Regions from separate parts of the Thermomonas brevis genome, predicted to be linked through region 4. Evidence: predicted binding sites of a transcription regulator. Region 4 holds the regulator's gene; each other region holds the start of a gene.
What was found. The regulator FliA, encoded in region 4, starts transcription of late flagellar genes. The targets are predictions, from matches to a motif close to TAAAGTTTNNCNNNCNNNGGCCGATAA.
Positions count from the first base shown of each region.

Region 1: H9L17_RS07915 (GGDEF domain-containing protein) is a predicted target of FliA. The motif match lies at 1,672-1,698, and genes of this name have one in related genera.
Region 2: motA (flagellar motor stator protein MotA) is a predicted target of FliA. The motif match lies at 3,493-3,519, and genes of this name have one in related genera.
Region 3: H9L17_RS16120 (methyl-accepting chemotaxis protein) is a predicted target of FliA. The motif match lies at 3,441-3,467, and genes of this name have one in related genera.

Region 1 is NZ_CP060711.1:1,702,739-1,707,834, forward strand. It holds gene H9L17_RS07905 (DUF2608 domain-containing protein) at 1-495, shown strand, start outside; gene H9L17_RS07910 (hypothetical protein) at 708-1,625, shown strand; gene H9L17_RS07915 (GGDEF domain-containing protein) at 1,750-4,713, shown strand; gene plsB (glycerol-3-phosphate 1-O-acyltransferase PlsB) at 4,783-5,096, shown strand, end outside.
Region 2 is NZ_CP060711.1:3,170,062-3,175,157, forward strand. It holds gene proB (glutamate 5-kinase) at 1-351, shown strand, start outside; gene H9L17_RS14670 (glutamate-5-semialdehyde dehydrogenase) at 348-1,616, shown strand; partial or broken gene motB (flagellar motor protein MotB) at 1,639-2,598, opposite strand; gene motA (flagellar motor stator protein MotA) at 2,602-3,456, opposite strand; tRNA gene H9L17_RS14685 (tRNA-Pro) at 3,609-3,685, opposite strand; gene hisS (histidine--tRNA ligase) at 3,831-5,096, shown strand, end outside.
Region 3 is NZ_CP060711.1:534,652-539,747, reverse strand. It holds gene H9L17_RS02515 (VIT domain-containing protein) at 1-524, opposite strand, end outside; gene H9L17_RS16120 (methyl-accepting chemotaxis protein) at 681-3,365, opposite strand; gene H9L17_RS02505 (CsbD family protein) at 3,681-3,881, shown strand; gene H9L17_RS02500 (DUF6289 family protein) at 4,355-4,579, opposite strand.
Region 4 is NZ_CP060711.1:80,933-86,028, forward strand. It holds gene H9L17_RS00340 (chemotaxis protein CheA) at 1-1,549, opposite strand, end outside; gene H9L17_RS00345 (protein phosphatase CheZ) at 1,552-2,172, opposite strand; gene cheY (chemotaxis response regulator CheY) at 2,169-2,561, opposite strand; gene H9L17_RS00355 (RNA polymerase sigma factor FliA) at 2,659-3,411, opposite strand; gene H9L17_RS00360 (P-loop NTPase) at 3,408-4,268, opposite strand; gene flhF (flagellar biosynthesis GTPase FlhF) at 4,255-5,096, opposite strand, start outside.

The DNA of each region.
Region 1 (5,096 bases), 1.6 Mb from region 4:
ATCAACGCGCTTCCGAACGACAAGCTGCTGCTGACCTCGCGCAATCCGCTGTCGCGCGGCGGCACCCTGCGCACCCTGCACGACGCCGGCTACGCGCTGCCGACGATGCTGGGCGGGCAGGCCGAGGGCCGCAGCTGGGACTTCCGCAAGGCGCCCGACGCCAAGCCCGTGCGCGTGCTCTACGACCAGGGCGTGTTCATGACCACCGGCCAGGACAAGGGCCTGGCGCTGCTCGACCTGCTGCGCCGCGCGAACCTGCACTACCCGCGCGTGGTGCTGGTGGACGACGGCCAGAAGAACATCGACAACATGCGCGCGGCGCTGCGCGCGGCCGGCATCGACTACCTCGGCCTGCACTACACCCGCGTCGACAAGACCATCGACCAGGCCGATGCCGACGCCGGCCGCGCCGGCTGGCAGGCCTGGCGGCAGCTGCTGGCCGGCGCCTACCCGCAGCGCCTGCAAGCCCTCGAAAGCGGGCATTGCGCTTATTGAGAATCAATCGGTTACGTTGACTTTCTTGCCTGTTGCATAAACTTCCGGGCGACGCTAACCTGCACGGCATCCGGCTGCGGCCGGAGCCATGCCACAACTGTCGTCCACCGGCTCAGCCGGATTTCGAGGAGGCCACGCGCCTCCTTTTTCTTTGCCGCCCGCCCCGGCGCGGGCGGCTTGCACAAGCCGGCCTGCGCCACGACACTCCGCCGATGCCCGCCGGGGACACGCCCGCCCGACTCCGCCGTTTTGCGCTGGCCCTGTGCCTGGCGCTGGCGGCGCTTTGGCTGCCGGCCTGCCAGCGCGGCGCCGGTCCCGGTCCGGCCCGGCCCGGCACCACGGAGGCCGCCGCGCTCCGTCCGGTCGATGCCGTCTACCTGCTGCGCGACCGCCTGCTGGAACGCGACGGCGCCGGCTTCGCCCGGCTGGCGGTGCCGCCGGACCTGCACGCGGAACTGGAGACGGCGTGGACGCAGGGCCGCAGCCGCTGGCCGCTGGACGAGCTGCCGCTGGACGCGCACATCCCCGGCATGCTGGCCGCGCTGCAGGTGCCGCAGGCGGACAAGGCGCTGATGGCGACCTTCCGCAAACAGTTCGCCAACGCCGACCGCGACATCGACCAGGCGGTCCGCACCCTGATGGTGTTCGGCGGCGAATACGTGCAAAACGACCCCGAGTACGACGCCGACGCCCGGGACCACATCGCCCAGGCGATCGCCGCGCTGGGCCGCTGGGCGCTGGCTGCGCCGCTGGCCGACCCGAAGCGCGCGCAGCGCTTCTTCGCCACCCTGTCCGCCGCCGCGGTGCGCAGCGGCATCGACGGCAAGGCCGGCAACGCCGCCTTCGCCGCGCTCGGCATGACCCAGAGCCTGAACCGGCTGTCGCCCTTCCTCGCCACCCTGCTGGCGCAGCTGCGCCAGCAGTACGGGCTGGACATCGACGCCGCCCTGCGCGGCCTGCGCGTCACCCTGGAACGGCAGACCGGCGACGAGGCCACCCTGCGCGTGCAGTACGCGCTGGCCGGGCTGCCGGTGGATGCGCGGATGCCGGCGGTGCGCATCGACGGGCGCTGGTACCTGGCCGGCTACGTGCGGCGGGCGCGGCAGTCGCTGGACGGCGGGCCGCGCTGATCGGCGCCGAAAACCACGATTGGCGCGCAGAACCGGGGATTTCCGCCCAAGAACCGGCCGCGCCGGCCGATACACTGGGGACGCGCGGCCCCGCGGCCGGCCCGCATCGACACAGGACCAAGGCATGAGCGAAAGGCAATCTCCGGACCGGGGCGGCGACGATCACGCGGAAGGCGGGTCCGGGTTCGCCACCGCCGGCCTGTCGATCCTCGCCGCCGCCGACATCCGCAAGGCCGCCGCCACCCTGCTGCAGGGCCTGCGCGACGGCGGCGTGCCGCCCGTCGCGGTGGCCTGGACCGACCACGGCGAGATCCTGTTCGAGCCGCCCGAAGCCGCCTCGCCCGCCCGCGTGCAGGCGGCCACCGACGCCTTCGCCGGCCGCGCGCCGGCCTCCGCGCAGGCGCTCGACACCCGCCTGCTGCCGCCCGGCGCCGAGGACGCGGGCGCGGTCCTGCTGGCCCCGCCGGGCAGCCTGGCCGCGCTGGAGCCCGCGCAGGCGCGGCTGCTGGCGCTGGCCGGGCGGCGCCTGTCCGAGCTGTTCTCGATCCAGCGCCTGCAAACCTCGGTCAAGGACCTGGAACAGGCCGAGCAGCTGCAGCACGCGCTGTTCGCGATCGCCGACATGGCCGCCTCCGACCGCGACATGCAGAGCCTGCTGCGCGGCCTGCACCAGATCATCGGCCGGCTGATGTACGCCGAGAACTTCTACATCGCGCTGTACGACCGCCAGCAGGAGACCATCCGCTTCATCTATTTCGCCGACGAGATGGACGGCCGGATGTACGACCCCGAGGTGGACATCCCGACCTCGCAGATGGGCAACAGCATCACCCTCGGCCTGATCCGCCACGGCCGCCCGGTGCGCGGCGCCTCGGCGCAGATCACCGAGATGCTGGGGCTGGCGGAGGACGGCGCGTTCGGCACGCCGTCGATCGACTTCATGGGCGTGCCGATGCGCCGCGACGGGCAGATCGTCGGCGCGCTGGTGGTGCAGAGCTATCGCGAGGGCATGGGCTACACCCAGTCCGACTGCGCGGTGCTGGGCTTCGTGGCCGAGCACGTGCTCAACGCGGTCGAGCGCAAGCGCGGCCAGGAGGCGCTGGAGCAGCGCGTGGCCGACCGCACCCGCGAGCTGGCGGAAGCCAACGCGCAACTGCAGGCGCAGATCGCCGAGCGCGAGCGCGCCGCCCACCTGCAGGCCACCCTGTACCGGATCGCCGCGCTGGCCAACAACCAGGAAAGCGACGAGGACTTCTACCGCAGCATCCACCAGGCGGTCGGCGAGCTGATCGACGCCGAGAGCTTCTACATCGCGCTGGTCTCGGACGACGGCGCCACCCTGCGCTTCCCGTATTCGGTCGACGCCGCCGGCGAACAGCGCGAGGCGCGGCCGATGAGCCAGGGCCTGAGCGAATACATGCTCCGCCACGGCAAGACCCTGCTGATCGACACCGCCGGCGTGCGCGGGCTGGTCGATGCCGGCGAGATCGACCGGCAGCACCACAACACCCGCACCTCGGCGGTGTGCTGGCTGGGTGCGCCGCTGCTCGGCCCGGACGGCGTCATCGGGCTGGTGGTGGTGCAGAGCTACCGGCCCGACCTGATCTACAGCGCGCAGGACGCCGAGCTGCTGACCTTCGTCGCCCACCAGATCGCCAGCAGCGTGCAGCGCCGCCAGCACGCCGAGGCGCTGCGCAACCTCAACGCCGAGCTCGAACAGCGCGTGCAGGTGCGCACCCGCGAGCTGCGCCGGGAAATCTCGGTGCGCGAGCAGGTCGAAGCCCAGCTCAAGCACCAGGTGATGCACGACCCGCTCACCGGCCTGCCCAACCGCCTGTACCTGCGCGACCGGCTGGAGCGCGCGCTGTCCAGCCAGCAGCGCAACCCGCAGCACGGCTTCGCCCTGCTGTACCTCGACGTGGACCGCTTCAAGCTGTTCAACGACAGCCTCGGCCACCTCGCCGGCGACGCGGTGCTGCGCGAGGTCTCGCGCCGCCTGCTGGAATGCGTGCGCGGCCCCGACATCGTCTCGCGCCTGTCCGGCGACGAGTTCGCGATCCTGCTGGAGGAAGGCCAGCAGCCGGCCACCGCCTGCAAGATCGCGCAGCGCATCCAGGCGCGGATGCAGGAGCCGATCCACGTCGGCGAGCGCGAGCTGCAGGCCTCGGTCAGCATCGGCATCGCGATCAGCCACCCGCGCTACCTGACCATCGACGAGATGCTGCACGACGCCGACGTGGCCCTGTACCGCGCCAAGGCGACCGGCCGGCAGCGCTTCGTACTGTTCGACGAAACCCAGCAGAAGGCCGCGATGAACGTGCTGGAGCTGGAGCTGGAACTGCGCAACGCGCTGCACGCCGGCGAGTTCCGCCCGTACTTCCAGCCGATCGTGCGCCTGGACGACGGCGCCGCCGTCGGCTACGAGGCGCTGATCCGCTGGCAGCATCCGACGCGCGGCGTGCTCGGCCCGGGCGAGTTCCTGCCGGTGGCCGAGGAAAGCGGGATGATCGAGGCGATCGACTGGCACATGTACCGGCTGGCCTGCACCGCCGGCGCGGCGCTGGTGGCCGGCGGCGGCTACGTGAGCATCAACATCTCGCCGCGGCACTTCCAGTACGAGGACTTCGACCAGCGCCTGCTGGAGCTGCTGCGCGACACCGGGCTGGCGCCGGCGCAGCTGCGCATCGAGGTCACCGAAAGCACCCTGCTGGGCGACCCGGAGGCGGCGGCGCGGATCCTGCAGCGGCTGCAGGACGCCGGCGTCGGCACCGCGCTGGACGACTTCGGCACCGGCTATTCCTCGCTCAGCTACGTGCACCGCTTCCCGCTGCGGACGATCAAGATCGACCGCTCGTTCATCCGCGACCTCGGCCAGGAGGGCGCGCGCCGCAGCTCGGCGATCATCGAGGCGGTGCAGAGCCTGGCCCGCTCGCTGAGCCTGAACGTGGTGGCCGAGGGCGTGGAGACCGAATGCCAGCGCCAGGCCCTGCTGGCGGTGGGCTGCCCGCACGCGCAGGGCTTCCTGTTCGGCCGGCCGGAACCCGCCTCGCACTGGCTGGAGAGGCCGGTGGCGGCCGGAAATCCGTGACGCGATTCACATAAACGCGCCAGCCAGCGCCGGGGCGGCTTTGCCTGCCCCCGACGGGCCTCGTCCATAATGGCGGCGATGCCAGATCGCCAGACTCCCGCCCAGGCCGGCCTGTTCGACGCGCCGACGCCTTCCGCCGCCCCCTCCGGCACCGCCGCCGATGCCGGGCAGGCGCCCGCGCAGGCCGAGGCGCCGCCGCTGCCGCTGCCCGGCTTCCTCGCCGCGGATGCCGCCGCCGACGCGCCCGCCCCCCCGCCGCCGCGCGCGGGCAAGGTGCGCGTGCCGCTGTGGGCGCGCCTGCTCGGCCGGCCGCTGCATCCCTGGCTGAAGCTGGACATCGAAACAGATCCGCAGATCGCCGGCGACCCGCGCCCGGTCTGCTA
Region 2 (5,096 bases), 350 kb from region 4:
CACGCGCCGGCGGCGGGCCAGCTTGCGATCGACGAGGGCGCGCGCGCGGCGCTGCTGCGCGGCGCCTCGCTGCTGCCGGGCGGCGTGCGCGCGGTGCGCGGTGATTTCCGGCGCGGCGACGTGGTGGAAGTACGCGCGACCGACGGCGCGGCATTGGCGCGCGGGCTGGCGCAGTACAGCGCGCAGGACGGCGCGCGCATCGTCGGCCGCCACAGCCGCGAGATCGAAGCGGTGCTCGGCTTCCGCTACGACGAAGCGATGATCCACCGCGACGACCTCGTCCTGCTGCACGCTGCCGGCCATCCGGCCGTCGAACCGCACGGCGAAACGAACGGAGAAACCACGGCATGAGCGGTTACGTCCGGAATTTGGCGCAGGCCGCGCGTGCGGCGCAGGCGGCCATCGCGGCCGCCGACGCTTCGACCCGGCACGCGCTGCTGGAAGGCATGGCCGACCGGTTGCTGGCCGGGCAGGACGCGATCCTCGAAGCGAATGCCGGCGACCTGGAGCGCGCGCGACAGGGTGGCGCGGGCAAGGCGACCCTGGATCGCCTCGCGCTGAATCCGGAGCGCGTGCGCGGCATGGCCGAGGCGCTGCGCGAAGTGGCCGCGCAGGCCGATCCGCTCGGCGAGGTCTCCCGCAGCGACGTGCGTCCCAACGGCATCCGCATCGAACGCCAGCGCATCCCGCTGGGACTGGTGGCGATGATCTACGAGGCGCGCCCGAACGTGACCGCCGAAGCCGCGGCGCTGTGCCTGAAGGCCGGCAACGCGGTGCTGCTGCGCGGCGGCTCCGAGGCGGCGGCCAGCAACGCCGCCATCGCAGCCTGCCTGCACGCGGCGCTGCGCGACGCCGGATTGCCGGAAGCGGCGGTGTCGCTGGTCGCCGACACCGCGCGCGAGCACGTGCTGGAACTGCTGCAACTCACCGACCTGATCGACCTCGCCATCCCGCGCGGCGGCGAGAGCCTGATCCGCTTCGTCGCCGAGCACGCGCGCGTGCCGGTCATCAAACACTACAAGGGCGTCTGCCACCTGTACGTGGACCGCGCCGCCGACGTCGACCTCGCGCTCGGCCTGCTGGTGGACGGCAAGGCGTCGCGGCCCGGCGTGTGCAACGCGCTGGAAACCCTGCTGGTGCATCGCGATGTCGCCGATGCCTTCCTGCCGCGGGCGCTGGCCGCGCTGAAGGCGCGCGGGGTGGAGGTGCGCGGCGATGCCGGCGTACGCGCTTTCGACGCCGCCCTCGCGCCGGCGACGGAGGACGACTACGCCGCCGAGTTCCTCGACCTGGTCATCGCCGCGAAGCTGGTCGCCGGCCTGCCGGAAGCGCTGGCGCACATCGCCCGCTTCGGCTCCGACCACACCGAGGTCATCGCCACCGCCGATCCCGCCGCGGCCGACGCCTTCGTGCGCGCGGTGCGCAGCTCGGCGGTGATGGTCAACGCCTCGTCGCGCTTCAACGACGGCGGCCAGCTCGGCCTCGGCGCGGAAATCGGCATCTCCACCACCCGCCTGCACGCCTACGGGCCAATGGGCGTGGAGGCGCTGACCATCGAGCGCTTCGTGGTGCGCGGCGAGGGGCAGGTGCGGCACCCGGAATCGCGCGCGGGCTGACCCGCGCGACGCGCGATCAGTTGGCGGCCTGCGTCGCCACCGCAGCGGGAGAGGGCGCGGACGCGGCCGGCTGCGCCGCGGCGGCAGCGGCCACCGGTACGGGCAGGCTTTCGCTCTGGCCCAGCGCAGCATCCTCCGCTTCCTTGCTCATCACCACGATGCTGATGCGGCGGTTGATCGGGTTGAGCGGGTTCTGCCGGTCGAACAGCACCGCCGCGCCGAAGCCGACCACGCGCGCCACCTTGGCCGCGTCCATCCCGCCTTCCAGCAGCGCGCGGCGCGCGGCGTTGGCGCGGTCGGCGCTCAGTTCCCAGTTGCTGTAACCGAAGCGGCTGGCGTAGTTGGCGGTGTCGGTATGCCCGGCGATGCTGACCCGGTTGGGCACGCGGTTCACGAAGCCGGCGATCTCGTGGAGGATGCCCACCGTGTAGGGCATCAGCTTGGCGCTGCCGAGGTCGAACATCGGCCGGTTCTGCTTGTCCACGATCTGGATGCGCAGCCCTTCCGGGGTGATGTCCAGCAGCAGCTGGTCCTTGAACGGTTCCAGCGCCTGGCTCTTGTCGATGGCTTCCTTCAGGTCCTGCATCAGCTGTTCCAGCCGCTGCCGGTCCTGCTGGCGCTTCTCCGCCTCGTTCTGCTGGTCGCCGGGATCGCGAGTGAACTCCTTGCCCGGTCCCTTCGGCAGCTCCATCGTGCCGCCCAGCTTGATCATCGAATTGCTGGCGCCGCCGGGGCCGTTCATGCCCGGCGACGGCGCGGGGCTGGTGCCCTTCATCGGGCTGGGGTTCTTGAAGTAGTCGGAAATGGCCTCGCGCTGCTTGGTGGTCAGCGCGCCGACCAGCCACATCACCAGGAAGAACGCCATCATCGCGGTGACGAAGTCGGCGTAGGCCACTTTCCACGAGCCGCCGTGGTGGCCGCCGCCCTGGATCTTCTTGACCCGCCTGACGATGACCGTGGGTTTGTCGTCCTTGCCGGCCATGGCTTATTTCAGCGCTTTGATGTGCTGTTCGAATTCTGTGAAGCCCGGCCGCAGCGTGGACGGCACGGTCTTGCGGGCGAACTCCAGCGCGATCTTCGGCGGGTAGCCGCGCAGGCTGGCCAGCAGCGCGGTCTTGACCGATTCGTAGATGCGCGAATCCTGCTCCGCGCGCGCCTCGATCGCCGACGCCAGCGGGCCGACGAAGCCGTAGGCCAGCAGGATGCCGAGGAAGGTGCCGACCAGCGCGCCGGCCACGTGCGCGCCGACCTGGGCGATGTCGCCGCCGATCGAGCCCATGGTGATGACGATGCCCAGCACCGCCGCCACGATGCCGAAGCCCGGCAGGCTGTCCGCCACCTTGGTCAGCGCGTGCGCCGGGGCCATCACTTCGTGGTGGTGCTTCTCCAGCTCCAGCTCCAGCAGCGGTTCCAGTTCGTGCGGCTCGATGTTGGAGCCGATCATCAGCCGCAGGCAGTCGGTGATGAAGTCCATCAGGTGGTGATCCTTGCGGATCGACGGATAGCTGGCGAACAGCGCGCTCTCCATCGGGTTCTCGATGTGGCTTTCCAGCGCCACGAAGCCCTCGCGGCGCGCGCGGTTCAGCAGTTCGTAGAGCAGGCTGAGCGCGTCCAGGTAGCTCTGCCGCTGGTAGCGCGGCCCCTTGAGCACGCCGATGGTGGCGGAAACGGTCTGCTTCACCGTCTTCATCGGCGTGCTGACCAGGAACGAGCCGATCGCGGCCCCGCCGATGATCACGAATTCGTACGGCTGCCAGAGCGCGCCCAGCTTGCCGTGCGAGCCGATGAAGCCGCCGATCACGCTGAGGAGGACGACGATGAAGCCGACGATGATAAGCATGGGCGAACGCGTGTCCGGGGGAAGCCGCACCTTACATTATCGTCGGGAGCGGCAATATCTGAACGGCCGGCCGCGGGCGGGAAGGGCGGCGCGGCATCCCGTCGTAATCCGCAAACGAAAAGACCGCCTTGCGGCGGCCTTTCGCGAATCGATGGTCGGGGAGACAGGATTCGAACCTGCGACCTCTACGTCCCGAACGTAGCGCTCTACCAGACTGAGCTACACCCCGACAGCGGAGCCGCGCATTTTAGGGGGATGTCGCGGCGACGGCAAGTCCCCGCGACGCATTTCATGGCGATATGCCGGCAGGGCGCCGCGGCGGGGCGGCTGCGGCCGCTAAACTAGCGGTTTTCCGCGTCCCCCCGGAGTCTGCCTTGATCAAGCCGCGTACCCCGCCCGGCGTGATGGAACTGTTGCCGCGCGACCAGATCGCGTTCCAGCGCATGCTGGACACCATCCGCCAGACCTTCGAGCGCTTCGGCTTCCTGCCGGTGGAAACGCCGGTGATGGAGCTGTCCGACGTGCTGCTGACCAAGTCCGGCGGCGAGACCGAGCGGCAGGTCTATTTCGTCCAGTCCACCGGCGCGCTGGACAAGGCTGGCGACGGCCTGCCCGAACTGGCGCTGCGCTTCGACCTGACCGTGCCGCTGGCGCGCTACGTGGCCGAGCACGAGCACGAGCTGGCGTTCCCGTTCCGCCGCTACCAGATGCAGCGCGTCTATCGGGGCGAGCGCGCCCAGCGCGGGCGCTTCCGCGAGTTCTACCAGTGCGACATCGACGTGATCGGCAAGGACGCGCTGTCGCCGCGCTTCGACGCCGAGGTGCCGGCGGTGATCGCGGCGGTGTTCGAGCGCCTGGCCATCGGCGAGTTCACCATCCAGCTCAACCACCGCAAGTTGCTGCGCGGCTATTTCGAGGGGCTGGGCATCGAGGGCGAGGCGCAGCTGCTGGTGCTGCGCGAGCTGGACAAGCTGGACAAGCGCGGCGGCGATGCGGTGCGGGCGACGCTGGCGGGCGAGGGCTTCGGGCTGTCCGGTGATGTCATCGACAGGCTGATGGCGTTCTCGCAGGTGCGCTCGCAGGGCCACTTTGATGCGCTGGCGAAGCTCGACGCGCTGGGTGCGGGCACGCCGCTGTTCGAGGAAGGACGCGGGGAACTACGCGCGATCCTGGCGCAGCTCAAGGCGCTGGGCGTGGCGGAGTCGCGCTACGCGCTGAACCTGTCGATCGCGCGCGGGCTGGACTACTACACCGGCGTGGTCTACGAGACGACGCTGAACGCCTATCCGCAGATCGGCTCGATCTGCTCGGGCGGGCGCTACGAGAACCTCGCCGGCCACTACACCAAGTCGAAGCTGCCGGGCGTGGGCATTTCCATCGGCCTGACCCGCTTGTTCTTCCAGTTGAAGGATGCCGGGCTGGTGCAGACCGCCGAGAGTTCGGTGGACGTGCTGGTGGCGCTGCTCGACGACGCCGGGCTGGAGCACGCGTTGGCGCTGTCGCAGCGGCTGCGCGCGGCGGGCCTGAACGTGGAGACGCAGCTGGAGCCGCGCAAGCTGGCGAAGCAGTTGCAATACGCCGACAAGGCCGGCATCCGCTTCGTGGCGATGCGCGGCGAAGACGAGGCCGCGCGCGGCGCG
Region 3 (5,096 bases), 450 kb from region 4:
GCGCGGGCCTGCACTTTGCTACCCGCCGGCAGGCCGGCGTCCAGGCGATGGCGCCAGCCGCAGGTTTCGCGCGCCGCCAGGCTCGCCACGTCGACGCGCAGCCGGCGCTCGCCGTGGGCCGGCACCGGAAACACGCGGATGCCGTAGCGGTTGCCGGCATCCTTCTCCGCCAGCGCGGGGTCCACCCGCTGGCGCACGGTGTCCTCGAAGGCCGCGCGCGCCTTGACCCGCTCGACCGGCACGGCGTCGCGCAGCACGCCTTCCACGTCCAGGGCATAGCCGTGCAGGCGTTCGTTGCTAGCCAGCGGCAGTTGCACGGTCGTCTCCAGCGGGCGGTCGTGCGGATTGCGCACCACCAGTTCGATGCGGCGCAGCGCGAACGGGCCGTCCAGCGTCCATTCCAGCTGCGTGGCGGCGAGCTGGACGTCGCCGTCGGCGCGGATCTGCGGGGTTGCGGCGTGGGCCGTGCCCGCCAGCAGAGCGAAGGCGAGGGCGAAGCGGCCGAGCGTCATGGCGGAGGTCATTCCGGTGTGATCCTTCGAGGTGGGCCGGCGAACGGGACAGGCATGCCGAGGGTGCCGGATAGCGCGAACGCGCCGGCACGGCGATCGGGGTTGATGGGTTTTGTCGAGTCGCGCCGCCATCCGCCGGGCAGCGGACGGACGGCGCCGGAGGCGCGCTCAGCGCATCCGGAACACCGACACCACTTCCGCCAGGTCGTCCGCCTGCTCCTGCAGCGAATGCGCGGCGGCGGAGGCTTGCTCCACCATCGCCGCGTTCTGCTGGGTCACGCCGTCCATGTGGGTGATGGTCTGGTTGACCTGCTCGATGCCGCTGCTCTGTTCCTGCGAGGCGGCCGAGATCTCCGCCATCAGGTCGCTGACCCGGCGCACGGCGTCGACGATCTCCTGCATCGTGCCGCCGGCCTGCGCGACCAGCGCCGCGCCCTGATCCACGCGTTCCACCGACCCTCCGATCAGGCCCTTGATCTCCTTCGCCGCCTCCGCCGAGCGCTGCGCCAGCGCGCGCACTTCGCCCGCCACCACCGCGAAGCCGCGGCCCTGTTCGCCGGCGCGCGCTGCTTCCACCGCCGCGTTCAAGGCGAGGATGTTGGTCTGGAAGGCGATGCCGTCGATCACGCCGATGATGTTCTCGATCTGCTTCGATGCGGCGGTGATGCCGTTCATCTGCTCGACCACCTGCTCGACCACCGCGCCGCCGCGCGAGGCCACGTCGGCCGCGCCGGTGGCGAGCTGGCGCGCCTGGTAGGAGGACTCGGCGTTGTTCTTCACCGTGGAGGTCAGCTCCTCCATCGACGCCGCGGTTTCCTCCAGGCTGGCCGCCTGCTGTTCGGAGCGCGCCGAGAGGTCGCTGTTGCCGGCGGCGATCTCGCGCGCGGCGGTGCGGATCGCGTCCACCGCCGCCTGCACGCGGCGCATGGTGTCGGTCAGCCGTTCGACGGTGGCGTTGGTGTCGTCGCGCATCTGCCCGAACACGCCGCGGTAGTCCGCGGTGATGCGCTGGGTCAGGTCGCCCTGCGCCAGCGCGCCGAGTACGCGCTGCACGTCGGACATGGTGCCGGCGTTGGCGTCCAGCATGCCGTCCACGCCTTCGGCGAGGCGGCGGAAGAAGCCGCTCTTGCCGGCGATCTCGATGCGCTTGGACAGGTCGCCCGCAGCGGCCGCCTCGATGACCTCGCCGACCTCGGCTTCCACCGCCACTTCCTGGCTGCGGTCGCGCCATTCCACCACCACGCCCAGCCGCTCGCCCTCCGGCGACACCACCGGCGCCGCGGTCTGCGCGAACACCGCGCTGCCGAGCGCCAGTTCGGACTGGCCGATGGCGTCGATCTTCGCCGGATCGGCGCTGCCTTCCGGTTGCAGCTGCGCCAGCGGTTGGCCTTCGAGCGTGTCGAGATCGGCGCGCGGCAGGTGCCGCGCGAGCGCGTGCCTGTACTGCGCCAGCAGCCGGCGCATCGCCGGGTTGGCGTAGGCCACCAAGCCGTCGGCGCCGGCGATCAGCATCGCGGTGCCGGCGTTGTCCAGGGCGATGCGCACGCGCAGGTTCTCGGCGGCGATCTTGCGCTCGGCGTCCAGCCGCGCCTTCAGGTCGGCCTGCATCTTGCGCAGCGCGCGCGAGACCTGGCCGACCTCGTCGTCGCCGCCGGCCGCGATCGGATAGTCCAGCTGCCCGGCCGCCACCGCGTCGACGCCGCGCACGATGCCCTGCAGCGGCGCGCCGACCAGCCGGCGCAGCAGCAGCACGACCACCGCGACCAGCAGCAGCACGCTGACGATGCCGACCAGGATCACCCGGTTGCGGATCTCGACCACGCCCGCCATCACCGCATCGACCGGCGCGGACACCATCAGCGCGAACGCGTCCGGCGCGCGGCCGGCGGTGACGGGCACGTAGACGCGGAACACCTCGCCGCTCACGGTGGGATCGAACACGCGCTGGCGGACGATCTCGCCCTTGGCGAGCTTCGCCAGCACCGGCGCGAGGTCGCTGGAGAACGGCTTGCCGAGGGTCTGCGCTTCCGGCGCGGCCAGCACCATGCCGGTGGGCGAGAGCAGGCGCACCACGCCGCGCTGGTAGGGGCGGATCTTCGCGAGGTTGGCCTGGATCGCGGACAGCGCGATGTCGGCGCCGGCCACGCCGCGGAACTGGCCGTCCACCTTCAGCGGCACCATCAGGCTGGTCATCAGCACCTTGGCGTCGCCGACGTCGTCCAGGTAGGGTTCGAACATCAGCTCGTCGCCGCGCTCGCGCACCGCCGTGTAGTAGCCGGGCGCGTCCTTGCCGACCACGGTGATGCTGTTCTCGGCGCCGGTGTTGATCTGCAGCGAGGTGGCGCCCGACGGGCCGCGGGTCCAGTAGATGGAGATGCGGCCGGCGTCGTTGCTGGTGCGCTCGTCCGGTGTTTCCTTGGCGAAGAGGTCTTCCAGCGTGGCGGCGTCGGGCTCGCCCTCGGGCCAGCTGCGGGCGAACTTGGCGTCCTGGCCGTCGAAACCGTCGGGCTCGAACTCCAGCCAGTAGCCCAGCGCGGCCGGGTCGTTGCCGGCGTAGCGGTGCACCAGCTCGGAGGCCTCGCCGCGGCCAGCGTTGCCGCGCGCCATCATGGTCAGCGTCGCGTCGGCCAGGCCGCGCACGCGGGACAGGGTCTCGGTGGCGTCGCCGCGCACCTTGGCGGCTTCGGCCTGCGCCAGCTGCTCCAGCTCCTTCATCGCGGACGCTTCCTGCACCTGCGCCGCCTTGTCCTGGATCATCCAGGCCGCGCCGGCGAAGCAGAGGGCGGAGACAAGGCCGAGGACCAGCGCGGTGCGCGCCACGACCGATTTCGTTGCCGCCCCGATCATCCGCATGGTGTTCCCCCTCGACCCGAACCGGACATCCGCGCCACGCAGGGCCGCGCCCCCGTGATGCGGTCATATCCGACTATATCGCCGTCGGCGCCGGAACCTTGAGCGTATACGGCCCCGACGGGCCCCCTCGGAAGCGGAACCGGAGCCGGCTGGGCGGCCTGTCCGCGCGATGAATGCCGGGCGGCCGTCACTTCCGCCTAACGCATCATCGACACGACCTCAACGCGGCAACCTGCAATCTGGGCGCGTGGCGATGAGCGATGCCGTTACGGCGCAGGATCGTCGCTACATTCCTCCCCCAATGGAGCAACCCGCATGAACAAAGACATCATCGCCGGCAACTGGAAGCAGCTGAAGGGCAAGGCACAGGCGAAGTGGGGCGACCTCACCGACGACGTGTTCGATGTCGCCGAGGGCGACAGCAAGTACCTCGCCGGCAAGCTGCAGGAGCAGTACGGCTGGCAGCGGGAGCGCGCCGAGAAGGAAGTCGACGAGTTCGGCCGGACGCTGAACTGACGTTTCCACCACGTGGATGCACGACGGGCCGGCCTTGCGCCGGCCCGTTTGCGTTTGGGCCATGGGGTTGCATCAGGTAATAAAAAAGACCGGTCTAAGGTCTTGGGTGATTGCTGCAGACGGAAATCGTGGGGCATGGGGTGGTGCTGCGACATCGACATGATCCGCTGTCGGCAGTACGAAAGGCCGTGTTGTGCAGTACGAAGGTCAAAACCGAGGCCAGGGAGTGGGCGCGGTTTTTAGATGCAAGGTAAAGAATGTTTGCTCACTTGAGGCCGCAAGCAGATTGATGCTCTTGGATTTCGAGAGGCCTGGCTGATTTCAGGTTGGCGTGAGATCGAGAAACGGAATGCGCGACATGAATTTCTCGTGCTCAGGCCCAACGGATCGCTTCGCGGATTTGTCGAAGCATTTGGCGATAGGAAAAGAGCACGCCAAGCGGCGTGCTCCGAAATTGCATTTCTTGTGGCTTCTCAGGGGCCGCCTCCGGAGCAGCTCCAAGTGTCCTTGCTGAAAGAGCTTGTGACTTCGCCCCACTGGAATCGCACGCCATTGCAGTAGAGCGCTTTTTCGCCAACGACGTTGCCGTATTGATCGTAGTAGGTGATTTCGTAGCCATTGGCCGGTGCCGCGTAGGCGACCGCTGCAATCGCAAGGAGAACGCATACGGCTGCAATGTGCCGGACGTACTTTCTCATTTCCCCTCCACAAGTTATGTCACGGATAGTGACGGTCGTGTTCTATAAGAAAATATGAAGGGTGTCAAACGGTGGTCGGATTCTGGCTGACCCTTTACTAGGCGTCGGATTAAACGAAAAGCTATTTATCGGCGGGGTGGCGTCTAGGTGCCTCATTTCCTGCATAACATGTTCTCTCATTATTCTCTTCGGGACGCAGCCCAGTTCAGATGCGCCCGGTGCGACCAAGTTTTGCTCGAAGAATGTCCGCGCGGGATGGCGATGATGTAGCGCATGACTTGGCGCAGCTCTGCCTCACTATGCGGGATTCGATGGCATCGCATTTCTATGCTATGAGTGATGGCCAGGAAGCCGTTGGCGGTCAGAGTCGGCTAGTCCTCCTTCCCGGAGACAGAGAAGCGGTACTTCATGCGCCGGTAGCCAGCAGGCGTGATCCTCAGCATCCAGATCGCCGTAGTCAGGCGCTGGATTTTCTCGGTTCTGCACAGGGCTAGAGCTGAGTGGGGGCACAAGGATT
Region 4 (5,096 bases):
GAGTGGCTTCGGTCGTGCGGCCGTCGCCCAGGCCCAGCCATTCGCGCAGCGACAGCACCGGCAGCGGGCGCTCGCGCAGGTCGAGAATCTTCTGGCCGTCCATCCACAGCACTTCGCTGTCGTCGTGGGTGACCACCTCGATGACGCGCACCAGCGGCAGCGCGTAGACGTCGTCGTCCAGCTCCACCAGCAGGGTCGGCAGGATCGCCAGGGTGAGCGGCACGCGGATGATGAAGCGCGAGCCTTTGCCGAGGTCGGACTGGATCTGCACCTGGCCGGACAGCTCGCGGATCTTGGACTGCACCACGTCCATGCCGACGCCGCGGCCGGACAGGTCGGAGACTTCGGTGCGGGTGGAGAAGCCGGGCAGGAACAGCAGCGACAGGCATTCGTCCTCGCCCAGCCGGGCGGCGGCCTCGGTGTCGATCAGGCCCTTGCGGATCGCGCTGCGGCGGATCGCCTCGGGGTCGATGCCGCCGCCGTCGTCGCTGACCTCGATGGCGACGTGGTCGCCTTCCTGCTGCGCGGTCAGGCGCACGGTGCCCTGTTCCGGCTTGCCGGCGGCGCGGCGGGCGTCCGGCATCTCGATGCCGTGGTCGATGGCGTTGCGTACCAAGTGCACCAGCGGATCGGCCAGGGCTTCGACCAGGTTGCGGTCGAGTTCGGTTTCCCCGCCCTCGACCACCAGCTCGACCTGCTTCTTCAACTGCCGGGCGACGTCGCGCGCCAGCTTGGGGAAGCGGGTGAACACGCGGCTGACCGGCTGCATGCGCGCCGACATCACCGCGCCCTGCAGGCGCGCGGTCACGGTGTCGAGCGCGGTCACCGCGCGGTCGAGGTTCTCGTCGTGCACGCCCGGCCGCAGGGTCTTCAGGCGGTTGCGCGCCAGCACCAGTTCGCCGACCAGGTTGACCAGCGCGTCCAGGCGGCGCACGTCGACGCGCACGGTCTGTTCGGTTTCCGTCGCGGCGGGCGCCGGTTTTTCGGCGGCGGCCGGTTTTGCGGGCGCTGCGGGCCTGGGCGGAGGCGGCGCGGCAACCGGGGCGGGCGCGGGCGCCGCGCCGGGGATGGCGCCTTCGCCGTGCAGGCTGTCGAGCAGGGCGTCGAAGTCGAGGTCGTCGAGGTTGTCCGGCAGGTCCAACGCGGCCGGCGCCGGCGCGGCGGCCGGGGCGTCCCCGCCGCGCACCTGGCGCAGCAGGGCGGCATCGACCTCGCCGAGGTCTTCGCCGCGGCCCAGCGCGTCCAGCATGTCCAGCAGCAGGTCCACCGCGCGCTGGGCGCCGTCGAACGCGGCCGCGTCCAGCTCGCGGGTGCCGCTGCGGGCGGCGTCGATGCGGTCCTCGAAGGCGTGGCAGAGCGCCACCATCGGCGGCAGGTCGAGGAAGCCCGCGCCGCCCTTGATGGTGTGGAAGCCGCGGAACACGGCGTCGAGCGTCGGGCGGTCGCCCGGATCCTGTTCCAGCGCCACCACCTGCTCGCCGAGGCGGTCGAGGATCTCCCGCGCCTCGATCAGGAAGTCCGCGCGGGCGTCGTAGCCGTCCGCCGACATGCTCAGAGTCCGAGGTTGGCGAGCAGGTCGTTGGCTTCGTCCTGGGTGGCTGCGGGAGGATCGACGCCGTTGACGGCGGGGCCGTGGCCCTTGCCGTCTTCGCCGTGCAGCGCCTGGATGTCGCCAAGGCCGGATTGCAGGGAGCGGATCAGCTGGATCACCCGCTGGATGATCTGGCCGGTGAGGTCCTGGAAGCTCTGCGCTTCCACCATCGCCGACAGCCGCGAGCGGATCGCGTCGACGGTGGCCTCGTGCTCGGCGCCGATGGTGCCCAGCAGGGTGCGGCATTCGTCGGCGAGGTCGAGCGTGCGCATGCTGGCCTCTTCGGTCATCTTGACCACGTGTTCGAGCCGGCTGCACGCGTCCGGCAGGCCGCCGTTGGCGGACGCGGTGCCGGCGCCGGGGATGCGCGCGTCGATCGTGCGCTCCAGGTCGTCCAGTTCGCGCGCGAGCTTGACCAGGCTTTCCACCACCGGCTGGCGGCGCCATTCGAGCAGGGAATCCAGATGGTGCTTCCAGGCCGCGTTGTCGCCCTGTTCCAGCGCGGACATCGCCGCGTGCAGGCGCTCGACGATCTGGGCGTCGCCGGCGGGCATGGAGGGCGGACGCGTGGGCATGCTCATGCGGCTTTCTCCATGCGTTCGAAGATCTTGACCAGCTTGTCTTCCAGGGTGGCGGCGGTGAACGGCTTGATGATGTAGCCGTTCACGCCGGCCTGCGCGGCTTCGATGATCTGCTCGCGCTTGGCCTCGGCGGTGACCATCAGCACGGGAATCTTGGCCAGCGCGGCGTCGGCGCGGATCGCCTTGAGCAGGTCGATGCCGGGCATGCCGGGCATGTTCCAGTCGGTGACGACCAGGTCGAACTTGGCCTTCTGCAGCTCGACCAGCGCGGTCGAGCCGTCGTCCGCTTCCGCGAAGTTGGTGAAGCCCAGATCGCTGAGCAGGTTCTTGACGATGCGGCGCATGGTCGAGAAATCGTCAACGATGAGGATGCGGATGCCCTTGTCCATAGTGGATCCTGTAGGTAACGGTGTCGGTATCGGTTGTGGAGCGGAAAACTTGATGTTGCCGCATCCGGGGCGCCGATGCAGCACCGGCACGCGTCGCTCAGGCGACTTCCGCGTCGATCTCGCTGCGCCAGTCGGTCAGCCGCGAGCGCAGCCGGAGCATGGCCTGGCCGTGGATCTGGCAGACCCGCGACTCGCTGACGTTGAGGACCGCGCCGATCTCGCGCAGATTCATTTCCTGCTCGTAGTACAGCGACAGCACCAGCTGCTCGCGCTCGGGCAGGTTGTCGATGGCATCGCCGAGGGCGGCACGGAACGCGCCCTGCTCGAAGCGGCGGGCGGGGGTGAAGCTGTCGTGCTGGTCGAGCCGCGGTTCGCCGTCGTGTTCCTCGGCGTATTCGTCCAGGCTCAGCAGCTGGCCGCGGGCGGCGTCCTGCAGGATGTGGTGGTAGTCGTCGACGCTCATGCCGAGCGCGCCGGCGATCTCCTGCGAGGTGGCGGTGCGGCCCTCGCGCTGCTCGATGCTGCGGGTGGCGGCGACCACGTCGCGGTAGCGGCGGTGCACCGAGCGCGGCACCCAGTCGCCGGCGCGGATCGCGTCGATCATCGCGCCGCGGATGCGGATCGAGGCGTAGGTCTCGAAGGTGGCGCCCTGGTCGGACTGGAAGTTACGCGCGGCCTCGATCAGGCCGATCATGCCGGCCTGGATCAGGTCGTCGATCTCCACGCTGGACGGCAGGCGCGCGGCCAGGTGGTGGGCGATCCGGCGCACCAGTTCGGCGTGCCGTCCCACGATGGCGGCGGCGTCACCGGTCTGCTGTGCGCGGTACTGGGCGGCCCCCGCGTTGATCATGCACAGGCACTCCCCTGGGCGGCAATCAGACGTTCGGTGAAGAACTCGACGTGGCCGCGCGGCCCCTGCGGCGCCTGCCACTGTCCGATTTTGCGGACGATATCACGGAATGCCAGCGAGGCCGGGGCGGTGGGGAAGGCTTCGACCACCGATTCCTGGCGCTGCACGGCCAGCCGCAACCATTCGTCGCGCGGGATGGCGCCGAGGTAGGACAGGGTGACGTCGAGGAAGCGCGAGGTGACGCGTTCGAGCTTGTCGAACACCACCCGTCCTTCGTTGACGTTGGGCACCTGGTTGGCCAGCACCTGCACCCGGTTCACGCCGCGGTCGCGGCTCAGCACCTTGATCAGGGCGTAGGCGTCGGTGACCGAGGCCGGCTCGTCGCAGACCACCAGGATCACGTCCTGCGCGGCCTGGCAGAAGGTCAGCACGCCGTCGCTGATGCCGGCCGGCGTGTCCACGATCATCACGTCCAGCGGGATGTCGAGGTGCGAGAACGCGTTGACCAGGCCGACGTGCTGCTGCGGCAGCAGCTCGGTCATGTGGCGCTTGCCCGAGGCCGCCGGCACCACCAGCAGGCCGCGCGGGCCTTCGACCACGGTGTCGCGCAGCTCGCAGCGGCCGGCGAACACGTCGGCCAGGGTGTACTGCGGCGACAGCCCCAGCATCACGTCGACGTTGGCGAGGCCAAGGTCGGTGTCCAGCAGCAGGGTGCGCTGGCCGGCGTGCACCAGCGCCATCGCCAGGTTGATGGAGGTGGTGGTCTTGCCGACGCCGCCCTTGCCGCCGGTGACGGCGATCACGCGCGGCACGGAGGGGGTGGCGTTCGCGTTGGAAGCGGAATCAGGCGAATGCATGGTGGCCTTCGTCGCTAGGAATGCTGGTCGCGCCGCGGCGCGGGATGTCGATCATGCCGGCCAGGTACCGGGCGTCGGCCAGCTCGATGTCGTCGGGGACGCACTGGCCGGCGGCGGTGTAGGCCACCGGCAGATTATGCTGCACCAGCACCGAGAGCGCTGCTCCCGGGCAGGTGCTTTCGTCGAGCTTGGTCAGCACCACGCCTTCGGGCGCCGCCGGGCGGTAGCGGCGCAGCAGTTCGGACAGGTCGGCCGGATGCGCGTTGGCCGGCAGCACCAGCAGGCTGCGCACGTTGCTGGCGGAGCGCACCCACAGGATCTGCCGGAGCAGGGCGCGGTCGCGCAGGCCGTGACCGGCGGTGTCGATCAGCACCAGCGGGTAGTCCTCCAGCTGCTCCAGCGCGTGGGTCAGCGCTTCAGGGCCGTCGGCGTCGCAGACGGTGACGCCCAGCCGCCGGCCGAGCACGTGCAGCTGTTCGCGGGCGCCGGCGCGTTCGTTGTCGGCGCTGATCAGGGCGACGTCGCGGGCGCGGTGGCGCGCGGCGAAGCGGGCGGCCAGCTTGGCGATGGTGGTGGTCTTGCCGGCGCCGGTCGGCCCGAGCAGGGCGACCACGCCGCCGTCTTCCAGCAGTTCGTTGCGCAGGACCGGCAGCTCCGCGGCCAGTTCCGCGCGCAGCGGCGCGAGGATGGCGTCGGCGGGCAGGGTGGGGTCGAGGCGCTGGGCGAGGCGCTGGGCCAGCGCGTCGTCGCAGCCGAACGCGGCCAGCGCGTCGAGCGCCGCCGCGCGGGCGGGCGAGCCGCGCAGGCGCTCGACCGCGAACTGGCCCA